2 regions of the Weissella coleopterorum genome follow, and region 1 is predicted to be linked to the other one. Evidence: predicted binding sites of a transcription regulator. Region 1 holds the regulator's gene; the other holds the start of a gene.
The links. Region 1 encodes CtsR, which represses protease genes until heat stress. Its sites were predicted from a motif close to TTGGTCAAAAAAGGTCAAANA; they were not measured.
Positions count from the first base shown of each region.

Region 2: G7084_RS07405 (ATP-dependent Clp protease ATP-binding subunit) is a predicted target of CtsR. The motif match lies at 5,504-5,524, and genes of this name have one in related genera.

Region 1 is NZ_CP049888.1:1,602,078-1,610,781, reverse strand. Features, by position in the region: gene G7084_RS08065 (amino acid permease) at 110-1,525, shown strand; gene G7084_RS08060 (MurR/RpiR family transcriptional regulator) at 1,576-2,418, opposite strand; gene gnd (phosphogluconate dehydrogenase (NAD(+)-dependent, decarboxylating)) at 2,599-3,507, shown strand; tRNA gene G7084_RS08050 (tRNA-Asn) at 3,773-3,845, shown strand; gene G7084_RS08045 (hypothetical protein) at 3,911-4,573, shown strand; tRNA gene G7084_RS08040 (tRNA-Leu) at 4,646-4,728, shown strand; tRNA gene G7084_RS08035 (tRNA-Thr) at 4,744-4,816, shown strand; tRNA gene G7084_RS08030 (tRNA-Arg) at 4,856-4,929, shown strand; gene G7084_RS08025 (CtsR family transcriptional regulator) at 5,125-5,607, shown strand; gene G7084_RS08020 (ATP-dependent Clp protease ATP-binding subunit) at 5,609-8,065, shown strand; gene rpoB (DNA-directed RNA polymerase subunit beta) at 8,354-8,704, shown strand, end outside.
Region 2 is NZ_CP049888.1:1,463,889-1,472,592, reverse strand. Features, by position in the region: gene larA (nickel-dependent lactate racemase) at 1-487, shown strand, start outside; gene larB (nickel pincer cofactor biosynthesis protein LarB) at 491-1,243, shown strand; gene larC (nickel pincer cofactor biosynthesis protein LarC) at 1,240-2,532, shown strand; gene larE (ATP-dependent sacrificial sulfur transferase LarE) at 2,535-3,365, shown strand; gene larD (D/L-lactic acid transporter LarD) at 3,501-4,214, shown strand; gene G7084_RS07415 (sugar O-acetyltransferase) at 4,316-4,936, shown strand; gene rpmF (50S ribosomal protein L32) at 5,123-5,296, shown strand; gene G7084_RS07405 (ATP-dependent Clp protease ATP-binding subunit) at 5,597-7,663, shown strand; gene G7084_RS07400 (GNAT family N-acetyltransferase) at 7,778-8,074, shown strand; gene G7084_RS07395 (dCTP deaminase/dUTPase family protein) at 8,236-8,704, shown strand, end outside.

The DNA of each region.
Region 1 (8,704 bases):
ACTTAAATGGTTGGGAATTTTTGGATATCTGAAATTAGATAGTTTGGAACTAACCCAATCAATGCTTTTAGCGCTGATTGGGTTTTTTATATGAAAAAGGGGTAGATCTATGGGAAAAGAAAATGGTGATTTAAATAAAATGGGCTTAAAAGGTTCATTAACATCTGGACAAATGCAAATGATTGCTCTTGGTGGAACGATTGGGGTAGGACTATTCATGGGTTCTGCCGCAACGATTGCTTGGACGGGTCCCTCTGTGATTTTGGCTTATGCCATCATGGGATTTATTTTATATTTGGTGATGCGAGCCCTGGGTGAAATGCTCTATATTAATCCAACCACAGGATCATTTGCAGATTATGCCACTAATTATATCCATCCAGTTGCCGGATGGATTACATCTTGGAGTAATATTTTTCAATATGTGGTGGTTGGTATTTCAGAAGTGATCGCGGTGGGAACATACGTCAACTACTGGTTTCCCCATGTTCCTGGCTGGACCTCTGGCTTAGTAGTTTTGATTTTTTTGACATTGGCTAATTTGGTTTCTGTGAAAACATTTGGACGTTTGGAATACTATTTTGCCATGATTAAAGTGGTCACTATTATTTTAATGATTATCATGGGAATATTGATGATTATTTTTGGTATTGGAAATCACGGTCGTCCGATTGGATTTGGTAACTTATGGCAACATGGAGGATTCTTTACAGGTGGCTTGAATGGATTTATGTTTTCATTAGCAATTATTGCTGGATCTTATCAAGGAATTGAGGTATTAGGAATCACGGCTGGTGAAGCTAAGGAGCCTCAAAAAGCAATTTCTAAAGCCATTCATTCGGTTGTTTACCGAATTTTAATTTTCTACGTTGGCGCAATTTTTGTAATTGTCACTATTTTTCCTTGGGATCAAATCGGGCAAATTGGATCTCCATTCGTTGAGACTTTTGCGAAGGTTGGAATCGCGGGAGCAGCATCAATTATCAATTTTGTAGTTTTGACTGCCGCAATGTCAGGAGCAAATTCAGGAATTTATTCATCAAGCCGAATGTTATTCAAATTAAGTAAAGATGGATTTGTTTCAAAAAGTATTGCTAAATTGTCAAAACACCAAGTTCCATATATTTCTATTATGTCTATCTCACTAGGAATTTTGATTGGAATCATTATGAACGTTTTTCTTCAAAATTTTAGTAACATGGGGACTAAATTGTTCGTAATTGTGTACAGTTCATCAGTGTTACCAGGAATGGTTCCTTGGTTTGTGATTGTCATCAGTGAGTTGCGTTTTAGGCATAGTCATCGTCATCAGTTGATTGATCATCCATTGATGATGCCATGGTACCCATATTCAAACTATTTTACATTAATTGCATTAAGTATCATTTTAATTTTTATGTTTATTAATCCAGATACTCGGATATCAGTTTTGGTGGGGGCTGGATATATTATGATTTTAGCAATGCTTTACGTTATTTGGCATAAAAGACACCCTGAGTTTCATCGCAATTTGAGCCAAGATTAGAAATTAAAAAACAGCTGATTGATGATCAGCTGTTTTTTTAATGATTAAATTTATTCCCGCGTTTGATCGATGGCTTGACGAATTTCTTTCAACACAGCCGTCGTCTTATCACCCATTTGAACCCCTACGAGCGTAAAGAGGGTATCAATGATGGTCAGTTGAGCAATTAACGAGGACATAGATTCACTTCGAATATTAACTTCTTCAGCCGCGCTTGATAAGACAAGATCAGCATTTTTAGCTAACTCGGAGTTGGGAAAGGCGGTGATCGCAATGATTTTAACTCCATGAGCTTGTAGATGTTGCATAACAGCTAGGGTATCATGATTGCGACCAGAGTGTGAAATTACCACTGCTACATCTTGACTGGTCATGCGGACGGCTTCCATTACTTGAATATCATAATCTGGATGTTGAAAACCATCAATCGGGGTACGTAGAAATTTATGGTAGGCATTGAACGCAACTAATGAAGAACCGCCAATTCCGAAGAATCCCACCTTTTTAGCAGAAGAAATCAAGCTGGCGGCGGTTGAAATGTCATCTTCGTTGAGGACTTCTAAGGTCGAACTCAGAGCATTTTGAGCACCTGAAAATACTTTTTGAATAATGTGATGGGTGTCATCACCCTCATTAATTTCACCAAAGAATGTATTATTGTTAGGTGTAGAGATTGCTAAACTTAGTGAAAACTCACGAAATGAATTATAACCGATTCGTTTTACAAATCTTGAAATGGTCGCCGTGGAAAGAGAAGTTGCGTTGGCCATTTCTTGAATTGTCATACTTTGTACTTGTTCTTCATGTGTTAAGATAAAATCGGCAATTTTAGCATCTGATCCATTCAATTGAGTCCGAAAAGAACGAATTCTTGAAAATCCACTTTGTGCCATGATGTTTCCTCGATTCATAAAATTTATATTATTTATCCCTTATTTTACACTATTTCCCCATATAGAGTAGGAAACAAAAGTAATAAAAATCATTCTGTAAATTTTTTACATAAAAAACCCTTGATTTAAGTAAAGATATTTCATATAATGAAAACATAATAAAAAAAGAGGTAATTAATGATGAAATTAGGAATGATCGGTTTAGGTAAGATGGGGCTTGGCTTGTCAGAAAATGCAGTAGACAATGGAAATGAAATTGTTGCATTTGACTTGAATAAGGACTTTGTTAAGGCAGCAACTGACTACTCAGATAAGATTTCTGGTGCAGAATCAATTGAAGACATGTTGGCACAATTGCCATCACCAAAGATTGTATGGGTTATGGTCCCTGCGGGAGCCCCAACGAACTCAACAATTGATGACTTGATCTCAAAGATGGATGCTGGAGATATCATCATTGATGGTGGAAACTCAAACTACAAGGATAACTTGGAACAAAACAAGCGGACCACTGCAGCGGGAATTAAGTTCTTCGATGCAGGAACATCAGGTGGAATGGATGGGGCCCGGAATGGTGGAAACTTCATGATTGGTGGAGATGATGCCAAGGCATGGGAAATTTTGGAACCATTGTTTGAAGGAATCGCTCAAGAAGGTGGATACCTTTACACTGGACGATTGGGATCAGGACATTACTTGAAGATGGTTCACAATGGAATCGAATATGGAATGATGCAAGCGATTGGAGAAGGATTTGAAATTCTAGAAGCTTCACCATTTGATTACGACTTGGAAAAGGTGTCACATTTGTGGAACCACGGATCAGTGGTTCGATCATGGTTGATGGAATTGGCCGAAGAACAATTCGGTAAGGATCCAAAGTTGGACGATATCACAGGACGAGTGGTAGCAACAGGAGAAGGAAAGTGGACTGTTGAGGAAGCTTTGGACAACCAAGTACCAGCACCAGTAATTGCAATGTCATTGATGATGCGTAACCGATCATTGCAAGCTGATACCTTTACTGGAAAGGTTGTTTCAGCCTTGCGGAATGGTTTCGGTGGTCATGCCATGGAAAAGAAAGACTAATTTTTTAAAGATATAATTTGGGGAAATTATATTTAAATAATTTTAAATTAGAATTTCACATAATGTTTCAATTTTGGGGAATAAGATAGAGGCCGTTCAGTTAACACTGAGCGGCTTTTATATTATTTTAAATATTATTTATACGAGAGGATTATTAAAAGTGATCTATAGTTACATGGAGCGACGTTTGATTCAACAAAAAGAAGAAACGTTTGACAATGACAAAACAAACCCTTAAAATAAATAGATGTAATTTAGTTAACATTCCGAATTAGCTCAGTTGGTAGAGCACACGACTGTTAATCGTGCTGTCGTCGGTTCGAGCCCGACATTCGGAGTATGTGGAAAGTGGTTGGTCTTGTTTTAAAGGCTGACCATTTTTATTTTAACAAGGAGGTTTGAAATGGTTAAGCAGGGGAAGTTCGCGCAAGTTCAGCAGGTGAAGCATCAAAAAAATCATGTTAAATGCCAACTAGTTAAGAATGGCCAATTAATTGCACCGAACCAAATTGCTGAATTTTTAACCGTTCGCTATCATTTAACCAATCAACAAAAGACCACGCCAGTCGTAGCAGAAACGATGTTAAGATTTTTGAATATTTTGATTGATCAATTTGGAACACAGACGATTTGGAGTTTAGAAAGTGGATTAGAACAGAGTCTAAAAATAATTGGTAATCAAGTGCCTTGGCAGTTTTATTATGTATTAAGCTTACAAAAGCAAACATTGATCAAATTTTTAAAGCGCGAAGGACCAGCCGTCCCGTTAGAGCACCGATTAATTGTAACTGATCTTGAGACAGCGGTTTTTGATCAAATTTTGGCTCGACATTTAGCTTTGAATTGGTTTGCGGAGCAGTATCGCGCAGATCCTGAAAAATTAAAACAGGTTCAACTAATGCAAATTAATCAACTCCAAAAAAGTTTTATTCAGAAAGAAGGACTTGATTGGAAATCGATTCAGGTGTTATACTTAGAACAAGTTGTGGTGGGTGATATGGATTCTGTCGACTCACAAACGCATAGTTGGATTGGAGCCTTACAAAAAATTAAAATTAATTTTTAAAATATCGTTGACACTTAGCTATATAATTGTTATGATATGTAAGTTGTTTCGGTTAATACATAAAACATCTATGCGGATGTGGCGGAACTGGCAGACGCGCAGGATTTAGGTTCCTGTGTCCTTGTGACGTGCAGGTTCGATTCCTGTCATCCGCATTTTATATCTATCAAGCCGACTTAGCTCAGTTGGCAGAGCGCTTCACTAGTAATGAAGAGGTCGCTGGTTCGATTCCAGTAGTCGGCATTGGCTTGATAAATATGATAGCCCACAATTTAAAATTTTGCACCTATAGCGCAATTGGATAGAGTGTCTGACTACGAATCAGAAGGTTGCAGGTTCGACTCCTGCTAGGTGCATTAATATCTTTCAATAAAAGAGATTGGATTTCCAATCTCTTTTATTGTCGTTATATTATTTTTATCGATAAACGTTAGAGTAGGTTAAACTTTTTAGTATAATGATATTTAAACTAGTTAAATCGGGGACGTTTTAGTTTTTTTAAGGCTAAAAATGATAAAATTAACCTAATTTCAATAAAAAAGGAATATAATATGACTTCTAAAAATATGACAGATATTATTGAAGCGTATTTACTGCAATTGTTGCAAAGTCAATCCGTCGTGGAAATAAGAAGGGTTGAATTAGCGCAACGCTTTGAAGTTGTACCTTCACAGATTAACTATGTACTTCGGACACGCTTCTCTACCCATCGTGGATATTTGGTGGATTCCAAACGTGGAGGAAGTGGCTATATTAAGATCGCTCGAATTGATGAAGATGCACGATCACATCAACTAAAAGCGATGCTAAAAATGGTTTCTCAACAAATGACTGTGCAAACGAGTCAGGAATTATTGCAAATTATACAAGATATGGAACTTATGACTGCACGAGAAGTTGAATTGGTTGCAACGCTTTTAAGACCCGCGAGCCTTAATCGAAATAGTGCAAAAGATGGCGATCAAACGCGGGCTCATTTAATGCAAGAACTCATTGAACGGTTGCGATTTGAAATTATTCAGGAGGGTGAATAAAATGGCAGAAAATTATACAAAAAGTGCGCAAAATGTCCTTGAATTGGCACAAGAACAAGCTCGTTATTTCAGACATCAAGCTGTAGGGACTGAACATCTTTTGCTGGCATTAATTTTGGAATACGATGGTGTTGCTAGTAATGTCTTGCGTTCGTTTGATTTATCAGTGGAAGCCGTTCAAGAAACAGTGGAAGGTTTTATTGGTTATGGAAATGCCAAACGTTCTGATTTAACTTACCGTCCGTATTCACCAAAGGCTGCAGAAATGTTGCAATTAGCAGCACAAGAAGCGCAACGTTTGAATGCAGTTCAGATTGGGACGGAGCATATTTTGCTTGCATTGTTAGCAGATGAAAGCGTCCTCTCTTCACGAATTCTATTTGAGTTAGAGGTTAATCCGAGTGATGTTAGGCGACAAGTAATCCAGATGTTAGGGATTGATGAAAAGCCACAAAGGGATCGCCGGCGAACTAAAAATAATGAAACACCGGGGGGGACGCCAACTTTGGATAATTTAGCACGCGACTTAACTGCTCAAGCAGTGGCGGGTGAGATGGATCCAGTGATTGGACGAACTGACGAAGTAAAACGAGTTATTCAAATTTTGGCGCGCCGAACTAAAAATAATCCAGTATTGATTGGAGAACCAGGAGTCGGTAAGACGGCCATTGCAGAAGGGTTGGCTCAACGTTTGGCTCAAGGAGCTGTTCCGGCAGATTTACTTGGTAAACGTTTGATGATGTTGGATATGGGTTCTTTGGTGGCCGGGACTAAATTCCGGGGTGAATTCGAAGATCGTTTGAAAAAGATTATTGAAGAGATTCATCAAGATGGTAAAGTGATTCTCTTTATTGATGAGCTACATACCTTGATTGGAGCTGGTGGTGCAGAAGGTGCCATTGATGCCTCTAATATTTTAAAGCCGGCTCTGGCGCGAGGTGAGTTGCAAACCATCGGGGCGACGACTTTAAATGAATACCAAAAGTATATTGAAACGGATGCTGCCTTAGAGCGTCGATTTGCTCAGGTGACGGTGAATGAACCAAGTGAGGCTGATGCGGTTGAAATTTTACGTGGATTAAAATCACGTTACGAAGCACATCACCAAGTCGTAATAACCGATGCTGCGATTGTGGCAGCTGTTAAATTATCAAGTCGGTATGTTCCGGATCGATTTTTGCCAGATAAGGCGATTGATTTGATGGATGAAACGGCCGCGAAGGTGCGAATTGATCAAATGGGAGTTAAGACACCCTTGGTGAAATTAGAAGCTAAACTGCAGACGTTACGTGCCGAAAAAGATCTGGCGTTAGAACAACTTGATTTTGAATTGGCGGCACAAATTCGTAAAAAGGAAATGACCCAGAAGAAGCGGCTAGATAAATATCGACAGGAACAAACAGAGGTGGGTCAAGGGTGGTTAAGCGTGGAACCAGAGATGATCGCTGAAGTCTTAGCAGAACAAACTGGAATTCCTGTGCAGCAGATGACTAAGAGTGAACAACAACGGCTTTTGAATCTTGAAAAAGAGTTGCATGAACGCGTTGTCGGCCAAGATGAAGCTATTTCAGCGATTGCACGCTCAATTCGCCGTGCTCGCTCGGGACTAAAGGACCCTAATCGTCCCATTGGTACTTTTATGTTTTTGGGCCCCACCGGAGTTGGTAAAACAGAATTAGCTAAAGCATTAGCAGCTTTAATGTTTGGATCCGAAGATAACATGATTCGGGTGGATATGTCTGAATTTATGGAGTCATATTCAACTAGTCGGTTGATTGGCTCAGCGCCCGGTTATGTGGGTTATGATGAAGGTGGGCAGTTAACCGAAAAAGTTCGCCGTAATCCATATTCAGTGGTTTTGCTAGATGAGGCGGAAAAAGCCCATCCAGATATTTATAATTTGATGCTACAAGTCTTTGATGATGGTTATCTGACGGATTCCAAGGGACGTAAGGTTGATTTCAGAAATACAATTATCATAATGACTTCCAACTTAGGGGCAACACGTCTGCGAGATGAAAAGTCCGTTGGATTTGGGGCGGATAATAGTTTTGGCAATTTTGAAAAAATGAATAATGTCATGCGAAAGACTTTAAAAGAAACTTTCCGACCTGAATTTATTAATCGAATTGATGAGGTTGTAGTGTTTAAAGCTTTGGCCGAAGGAGAAGTGCAACAAATTGTACGTTTGATGGCAAATCAAATGATTGAACGGATTGCTAATCAAGGCTTTAAGGTTAAAATGACACCGGCGGCCATTGCAGTGGTGGCAAAAGTTGGATTTGATCCCGAGTATGGAGCGCGTCCGATTCGTCGGGCTCTACAAAATCTAGTAGAAGACCGCCTAAGTGAAGAGTTGTTGGCGGGCAAAATCACGGTTAATGACCAAGTGACAATTGGCGCGAAAAAGGATGAAATTACCTTGGGTATTAAACCGGCTAAGAAGGTTGAAATTTAAAAAATAAGATTAACTTAAATTATTGTGTCGTTCATTGAATTGTAATGATAAAAAAGCTAATCAGTTGAAAAAAAGGGGTAAAACTGTTATATTAGGGATAGTTTAACTGTGTATTTAAAAAGTTGTTCAGGAAATATTGTCCCTGAATGGCTTTATAGCAAGGATAATAGCATTTTAGATAAGATGATGCTATTATCTTTTTTGCGCTTAAAAATGAGTGGAATACACGATTTGTAACTAAATAGTAATATTTCATTTGGTGCACAGCGGACCAAAATTCAGAGTGAGGTGGAAAACTTGGCAGAACATCATTTAGTTAAGTATGGTAAACACCGGGTACGGCGTTCGTATGCACGGATTAAAGAAGTCTTGGACTTACCAAATTTGATTGCGATTCAAAAAGATTCCTATGACTGGTTTATGGATGAGGGATTGAGTGAAATATTTAATGATATTTTACCCATCGAAGACTATCAAGGTAAGTTAACCCTTGAATTTGTCGACTATAAGTTGAAGGATGAAAAGTACAGTGTTGAAGAAGCTCGGATGCACGATGCGAATTATTCAGCACCCTTAGAAGTGACACTGCGTTTAACTAACCATGAAACGGGTGAAATTCAAGAAGATGCTGTGTTCTTT
Region 2 (8,704 bases), 140 kb from region 1:
TGTGGCTTCGTTGTCGCAAGTCAAGGCCGTTAAGTCTGAAATAACAATTTCGACTAATGGTGGTTATCCTTTAGACCAAAATATCTATCAAGCCGTAAAAGGAATGACTGCCGCTGAAGCTTCCAACCAAGATCACGGCACGATTATTATGGTCGCTGGAATGCGTGATGGGCATGGAGGAGAAGGTTTTTATCATAATATTGCGGATGTCAAAGAACCAAAAATGTTTTTGGATAAAGCCACACATACCCCACGGTTAAAAACGGTTCCGGATCAATGGACCGCTCAAATTCTAGCTCGTATTTTAGTTCATCATCGAGTCATCATGGTATCAGATTTAGTTGAGCCTAAATTAATTACTGATATGCATATGGAATTAGCTTCAACTCTTGAGGAGGCCTTAGATATGGCCTATCAAAAAGAAGGTCAACGGGCCAAGGTAACAGTAATTCCCGATGGTCTAGGTGTAATTATTTCAGAGGATTAGAAAATGCAAAAGGAACAGATGACGCAAATATTGCAAGCGGTGGCCGCTCAAGAGATTGATGTTGACCAAGCTCAAAAAAAAATATTGAATCAAGGGTTTACTGAATTAGATTTTGCGAAGATTGATTTTGATCGGCAGAAACGTACAGGCTACCCCGAGGTTATTTATGGGGCTGGAAAGACTGTGACAGAACTGAAAAAAATTATTTTTGCGATGCTTGAACAGAATCTACCAATTTTAGTAACTAGAGTAGATGCTATGAAAGCCGCAATTTTGGGTGAGCAATTTCCCACTCTGCACTATAATGCCCGCGCCGAAGTATTAGCTACTAAACCAGCCCAGGAGTTGGTTGGTAAAATTGCGATCGTGACGGCTGGGACTTCGGACCTTAAAGTTGCAGAAGAGGCGGCAGAAACGGCCTTATTTTTAGGCAATCAAGTTAATCGAATTTATGATGTGGGGGTGGCAGGCATTCACCGCTTATTTGCGCGCCTTGATGAAATTCGGGCGGCGCAAGTTGTGATTGTGATTGCGGGGATGGAAGGTGCTCTAGCAAGTGTGGTTGGCGGTTTGGTTGCTAAACCGGTAATTGCGGTTCCGACAAGTATTGGCTACGGATCAAATTTTGGAGGAATGACGGCGTTGTTAACGATGCTAAATTCTTGTGCGTCGGGAATTACAGTCGTTAATATCGATAACGGTTTCGGTGCAGCTTATTCAGCCAGTATGATTAATCAGATCGGGGTAGCAAAATGAAAACTCTATATTTAGATCCATTTTCAGGTGTAGCAGGAGATATGCTCGTTGGGGCGTTACTAGACTTGGGCTTAGATTTTGAACAGTGGCAAGTCCAATTGCAACGCTTAAATATCACTGGTTATCATTTGTCGATCGAAAAAACTAAGGTCTCAGCCATTAATGGGACCAAGTTTCATGTGCAATTAGTTGATCATAAACAAAAGATTGATACGGGATTAACCGCGTTGGAGCAGACTTCGACAGTGGATGCGCATGCTAATCAATCAGTTAAGCATCATCACCATCATCATGGACGAAATTTAGAAATGATTACAAGCATCATTGAAACCAGCGGACTTTCAACCTATGTCAAAGAATCAGCCATTGCCGTTTTTCAAGAGATTGCCCAAGCAGAAGCGCAGGTGCATGGCTTGGCAATGAACGAAATTCACTTTCATGAAGTGGGCGCTGTAGATTCGATCGTGGATATTGTTGGAACTTTAATTGCCATTGAAATGTTAGAGGTTGATCAGATTGTCTGTGGTGAAATTTATGATGGGACGGGATTAATCCAGGTAGCGCATGGAATGATGCCCGTTCCAGTTCCCGCAGTCATGATCTTACGCCAGGGAGCCGATTTGCCAATGCGTCAACGTGCTGATGTAAAGACGGAATTAGTTACCCCCACGGGGCTGGCGTTACTTAAATTTTTAGTGAATGAATTTGGACCGCAACCGCAGGATATGATTTTACTGGGCGTAGGCTATGGATTTGGGAGTCGAGAAACTGGAGCATTAAACGCGCTACGGATTAGTTTGTTTGATTCCAAAATGAGTAAAAAGATTCAACAAAGGCAGAGCGATGCGGTATTAGAATTGCATACGAATTTAGATGATGAAACGGGTGAAGCGATCGGGGCGATCACAAACCATTTAATGAATTTAGGTGTCTATGATGTCTTTTGCACGCCCATTTTTATGAAAAAGAATCGGCCGGCTTATGAACTAACTGTTATTCTTCCTGCCCGCCTCCAAAATAGCGTAATCGAATTATTATTTAGAAAAACGTCCACGGTGGGAGTTCGGTGGCAAAATATGCAACGGGCCATGATGGAACGTTCCTTTGAACAGATTGAAACCACTTTGGGGCTGGTTCAGGTTAAAAATTTTACATATCACGGTATTGAGAAATTCAGTTTTGAATTTGATGATATAAATCAGATCGCTGAAAAACATCATCTAACGTTAACTAAAGTTAAGCAAATAGTAATGCAACAAATCAAGCAAGATAAGTACAGGGAGCTTTAAAAATGAATATTTTAGATAAACAAAATCAAGTTATAAGTATGTTAAAAGAGTCAAAAAAAGTATTAGTAGCTTTTTCAGGAGGGATTGATTCAACGCTGGTATTAAAACTAGCGGTGGATACTTTAGGCACCCAAAACGTTAAGGCGGTCGTAGCAAATTCAGTGTTATTTACCCAGGTCGAATTTGATCAGGCGGTCGGATTGGGAAAGACGATGGGGGTGGAAGTAATTCAGACGGAAATTGATTACTTAACGAATGAATCCATTAAATATAATAAACCAACATCATGGTATTGGATGAAAAAATTATTTTACCAACGGCTTAATGAAATTGCTAAAGAAGAACAAGTTGATGCTGTATTAGACGGGATGATCATGGATGATCAACAGGACTTTCGTCCCGGATTACGGGCTCGTGATGAGGAAGGGGCGATCTCATTACTTCAAGCAGCTGATTTTTATAAAAGTGATGTCCGTAATTTGGCGACACAATTGGGTTTGAAAAATTGGAATAAGGTCGCTTCTTGTTCTGTCTCATCACGGTTCCCATATAATACTGAGTTGACCGTGGTGGCGATTGAACGTTTGAAGCAAGCTGAAGCCTTTTTGCGAAGTTTGGGGTTCGCAACCGTACGGGTACGAGTGCAAGATTTAACTGCTCGAATTGAGGTGCCTTTGACACAGGTAAATGAATTGATTCAACAAGCAGGCCAAATTAATGCGCAATTAAAAGAATATGGCTATCAGTTTGTGACTGTTGATCTACAAGGATTTAAGTCGGGGCGTATGAATGATCAATTATCAAATGAAGTGAAAAACGCTTTGGTAGATTAGCATTATGAGATATCAAGATGAAACCGAGATGGAATCAAGCTTGAGGTGTTCATGTGGGTGTCATTGCATTGAAGCTTAATGGGTTTAAGGCTGATCGTTTCAAGTTGATGAGTTGATAGAAAAGGAGTTTTTGGTATGTTGCACAGTTTATTTGCGGAGTTTTTAAGCACTGCACTCATGGTTGTTTTTGGAGTTGGCGTTCATGCAGATACCGTCTTGAATGATACTAAATATCACGGTTCTGGACATTTATTTGCGATCACCACCTGGGGATTTGGAATTTCCGTTGCCCTGTTTATTTTTGGAGGGGGTTGTATGAATCCAGCCATGGTCTTAGCTCAAAATATTTTGGGTTTGTTACCTTGGTCGGATTTGGTACCATATTCGATTGCTGAAGTTCTCGGTGGGGTTATTGGTTCGATGATTGTCTGGGTGATGTATGCCGATCAATTTCGCTCTTCGGAAGATAAAATTGACCCTAATGTGATTCGGAATATGTTTTCAACGGCACCGGCCATTCGTAATTTACCCCGGAATTTTTTCGTAGAATTCTTTGCTACCTTTGTTTTTATTACTGGTATTTTTGCGATTTCACAGATTAAGGTTCCAGGCGTCACACCGATTGGCGTTGGTTTATTGGTCTGGGCCATCGGAATGGGTTTGGGGGGGCCAACGGGATTTGCGATGAATTTAGCGCGTGATATGGGTCCTCGAATTGCGCATCGGTTGCTACCTATTAAAAATAAAGCTGAATCTGATTGGCAATATGGAGTTATCGTTCCTGGAATCGCACCATTCTTGGGCGCAGCAGTAGCGGCATTATTTGTTAAATATTTTTTATCTATCTAAATTTTTATAAATCAAGACAGTATTTAATTTAAGCGCATACATGGACTCTCGAATATGCTATAATTTGTTCGTATAAATAAATTAGGAGATAATTTATCCAGATGAATAAACACATGCAAGATCCTGATGTTAAAAAATTAATGCAAAAAGATGTTTTTAAAAAGGTTGATGATGGTGATTGGTACCAGTATGGTCATGAACCACAGTTACAAGCGATCGTTAAAAAAAGTGCCCAACAGATTCAAAAAATTAACCAAATAGCGATTGAAGATGATCGCAAAGCGACCGACCAATTACGTCAGTTTTTGCCGCATCTTGCCGCAGATGTTGATATATATTTTCCGATTAATTCAATCGAATACCCTGAAAAATTATCAGTGGGTTCGCGGACGTTTATAAATGCAAATTTACAGATTTTAAGTGCTGGGCAAGTAACTATCGGCCAAGATTGTTTTATCGGTCCAAATTGTCAATTGTATACGCCGAATCATCACCCTTCAAATCCGAAGCTCCGTCGGGCAGGTTGGCAATATGACTTACCGATTAAAATTGGAGATGATTGCTGGTTTGGTGGATCGGTAATTGTTTTGCCGGGTGTCACAATTGGCGATAATGTAGTGATTGGAGCTGGGAGTGTGGTTACCAAAGATATCCCAAGTCATACCATGGCGGCCGGAAATCCAGCCCGTGTCATCAAACAAATGCCCAAAATTCAGGAATGAGGGTTGAATGTTGAATTAACCATGTTAGAATGGGATAAGTGATGTTCAGTTATAGCTTTTTTGTTGATTGTTATCTTGACAAAATATAAAAAAACATGTAAATTAGAACAGTTGAAAAATAATCGATTATTAATTAATGCTGCCTCCTCAGTTTAGGCTTGGTAGCGTAAAAAGGAGGATACAACTATGGCAGTTCCAACACATAAAACTTCAAAGGCTAAGAAGCGTTCACGTCGTGGAGGACGCGGTGGAATCCAAACCACTGCAATCCACATGAACGAAAATGGTGTTTACGTACGTAACCACCACGTAGCCGCTGATGGTTCATATAAGGGTAAGCAAGTTATCGAAACTAAGTAATTTTAGTTGATAATTTAAAAGATAGAAGAGCTGATGAATTTTTAATTCGTCAGCTTTTTTTGTTGGTATTAACGATGAAAAATGTGACATGGTCAAAAAAATATATTAAAATAAGATTATAACAAAATGTTATTTAACACAGAAAAACATTAGAAATTCCGTAAAATGACTTGCACTCTATATGGTATAGTGCTAAAATAATCATGTAAGGTTAGGAAAGGTCAAAATTAAAATTAAAGTATGTGAACGCGGTGACCTTTAAACTCATAAGAATAATTTAAAAATAGGAGGATATACAATATGGCAAATTATGACCCATTTAGTTTCTCGAATTTTGATGATATTTTTAATGCGATGAACGGAACCAATGACACAGCACGGCAACGAGCGCAAATGCAGCGGGCGCAGATGCAACGAGCAGCACAAGAACAAGCTAGTCGGCAACGACAGGCTGAAGTGGCTGAAAATCAACAAAATGAAGGTTTATTAGAACAGTTTGGAATTAATATGACCGAAATGGCTCGTAAAGGTAAATTTGATCCAGTAATTGGTCGTGATGATGAAATTCAACGAGTGATTGAAATTTTGAATCGACGGACGAAAAATAATCCCGTTTTGATCGGAGAGGCTGGAGTTGGTAAGACTGCAGTTGTTGAGGGCTTAGCACAAGCAATCGTTGATGGACAAGTTCCCGTTAAATTACAGGGTAAAGAAGTAATACGTTTAGATGTTGTTTCAATGGTGCAAGGGACTGGTGTACGTGGACAATTTGAAGAACGAATGCAAAAGCTAATGGAAGAAGTTACAAAACGTGAAGATGTTGTTTTGTTTATTGATGAAATCCATGAAATTATGGGAGCTGGTTCCGCCGGTGAAGGTGGAATGGACGCTGGAAATATTTTGAAGCCAGCATTAGCTCGTGGTGAATTCCAATTAATTGGAGCAACTACATTAAATGAATATCGACAAATTGAGAAGGATGCGGCGATTGCACGACGTTTCCAAACGGTTCAAGTTGATGAACCTAGTGCAGAAGAAGCGCTTCAAATTTTGGAAGGAATTCGAGGACGTTATGAAGATTATCATAAGGTTAAATATAGCGATGATGCTTTAAAGGCTGCAGTGGAGCTGTCAGACCGGTACATCCCTGAGCGCTTCTTACCAGATAAAGCCATTGACTTAATGGATGAAGCAGGTTCCCGAAAAAACTTAGCGATTAAGGTGGATGATCCAAAGAAATTAGAAAATCAAATTAAATATGCAGAAGATATGAAACAACAGTCAATTGATGCAGAAGATTATGAAAAGGCCGGTTATTGGAAGGCACAGGTAGAACAACTCAACCGCCAGAAGCAAGCGGCGCATGATTCGCAACCTGTTGATAGTCAAGTGCAGACAATTGGGGTTGATGACATTCAAAAAATTGTTGAAGAAAAGACAGGGATTCCAGTTGGTGATTTACAGAATGCCGAACAAAAGCAATTACAAAACTTAGCGGATAATCTAGCGGATCACGTGATTGGTCAAACTGAGGCTACTAAGAAGGTAGCGCGGGCCATTCGACGGAATCGGGTGGGCTTTAATAAAGCCAATCGACCAATTGGAAGCTTCTTATTTGTTGGTCCAACTGGAGTTGGTAAGACTGAAACTGCTAAACAATTAGCTAAAGAATTATTTGGAACAACTGATAGTCTAATTCGATTTGATATGTCGGAATATATGGAAAAACATAGTGTCTCTAAGTTGATCGGAGCGCCTGCCGGTTATATTGGTTATGAAGAGGCGGGTCAATTAACAGAAGCTGTTCGGCGGCATCCTTACTCATTGATTTTGCTAGATGAGGTGGAAAAAGCACATCCTGATGTAATGAATATGTTCTTACAAATTCTCGATGATGGGCGTTTGACTGATGCCCAAGGGCATACAGTATCATTTAAAGATACAATTATTATTATGACTTCAAACGCTGGAACGCAAAATCATGTTTCAGAAGATGAATCTGAAATTAAGCTGATGGATCGTCTTGCACCATACTTTAAACCTGAATTCTTGAATCGATTTGATGGTATTGTAGAATTTAATGCGTTGACTAAGTCAGACTTGATGAAGATTGTACGATTGATGTTAACAGATATGAATCAAATGATTGCCCCAACGGGATTGACCATTGAGGTTGATGAGAAAGTTCAAGCTAAGTTGGTCGATTTAGGTTATGATCCCGCAATGGGGGCGCGACCATTACGTCGAGTGATTCAAGAACAATTAGAAGACCAGATTGCCGACTTCTATTTGGATCATCCAACAGAACATGAGCTAGTAGCACACTTAAAAGATGATAAAATTGTTATTGAGAGTGCTAAAAAATAATTAACTTGGTTGTGTTTAGATTATTAAATATTAGTTATGTAAGAAAATAGCTTTAATTTGAAATTTAATTAATTCAAGTTCGGATGACTTTCCTGTTTTGAAAGGTGGTGTGAAATGGAATTTGAAATTGAACCAGGACGCTTACTTCACCGTAACGAGCAGGGAGAAATAGATGCTGAGCTAATTTTCTCGGTTATTGAAGATGGACGAGTTTGGTCGATTGATTCGACCAATGTTGCTGTACAATTGCGGGGCCAAGGAGTTGCTGGTGCCATGTTGACGCAACTTTTTGAGATGGCACAGCAAGAGCATAAGTTATTACGACCGGTGTGTTCGTATGCTAAAAAGAAGTTCTTTGTTACGCCGGAGTATCAAAAAATCGAGTGGCATGATGGTATGCCTTTAGTGTAAATTTAATACTATTTAAGCGTCCTTTTAGGAGGACGCTTTATTATTTTTAAAATAGCAGGCGATATATATTTTATTAAATCTTAAAATCTGAGATAGATAACATTATTTTGGTTAAAGTTAGGTATAATAAGAAACAGACAATTTATTTAGGAGGATTGATGATGGGGAGAAGCTTTGCAATTGTTGAAAAGTATCAAAAAGCCGATTTGAAATTACCACAAAGAAGTACTAAGTTTGCTGCGGGGTATGATTTTCAAGCTGCTGAAGATTTTGTCGTACCATCAATTTGGCGGCACAATGTACTACAAGTGATTTGGTCAATTTGGCGTCAAAATCGAGTGACTGATGAAGCGTATCAAGGCGCTCATAAAGATTTTAAACCAGTTTTAGTACCAACTGGAGTGAAAGTTTATTTAGAAGATGACGAATATTTGATGGTAGCCAATCGTTCATCGAATCCATTAAAACGTGGATTAGTCTTGCCTAACGGGGTGGGAATTATTGATGCTGATTATGTAGATAATCCTAGTAACGAAGGTGAACTGTTCATTCAAATGACTAATTTTGGTCTACGTGATCTGAAAATTAAAAAGGGTGAGCGAATTGGGCAAGGTATTTTCATGAAATATT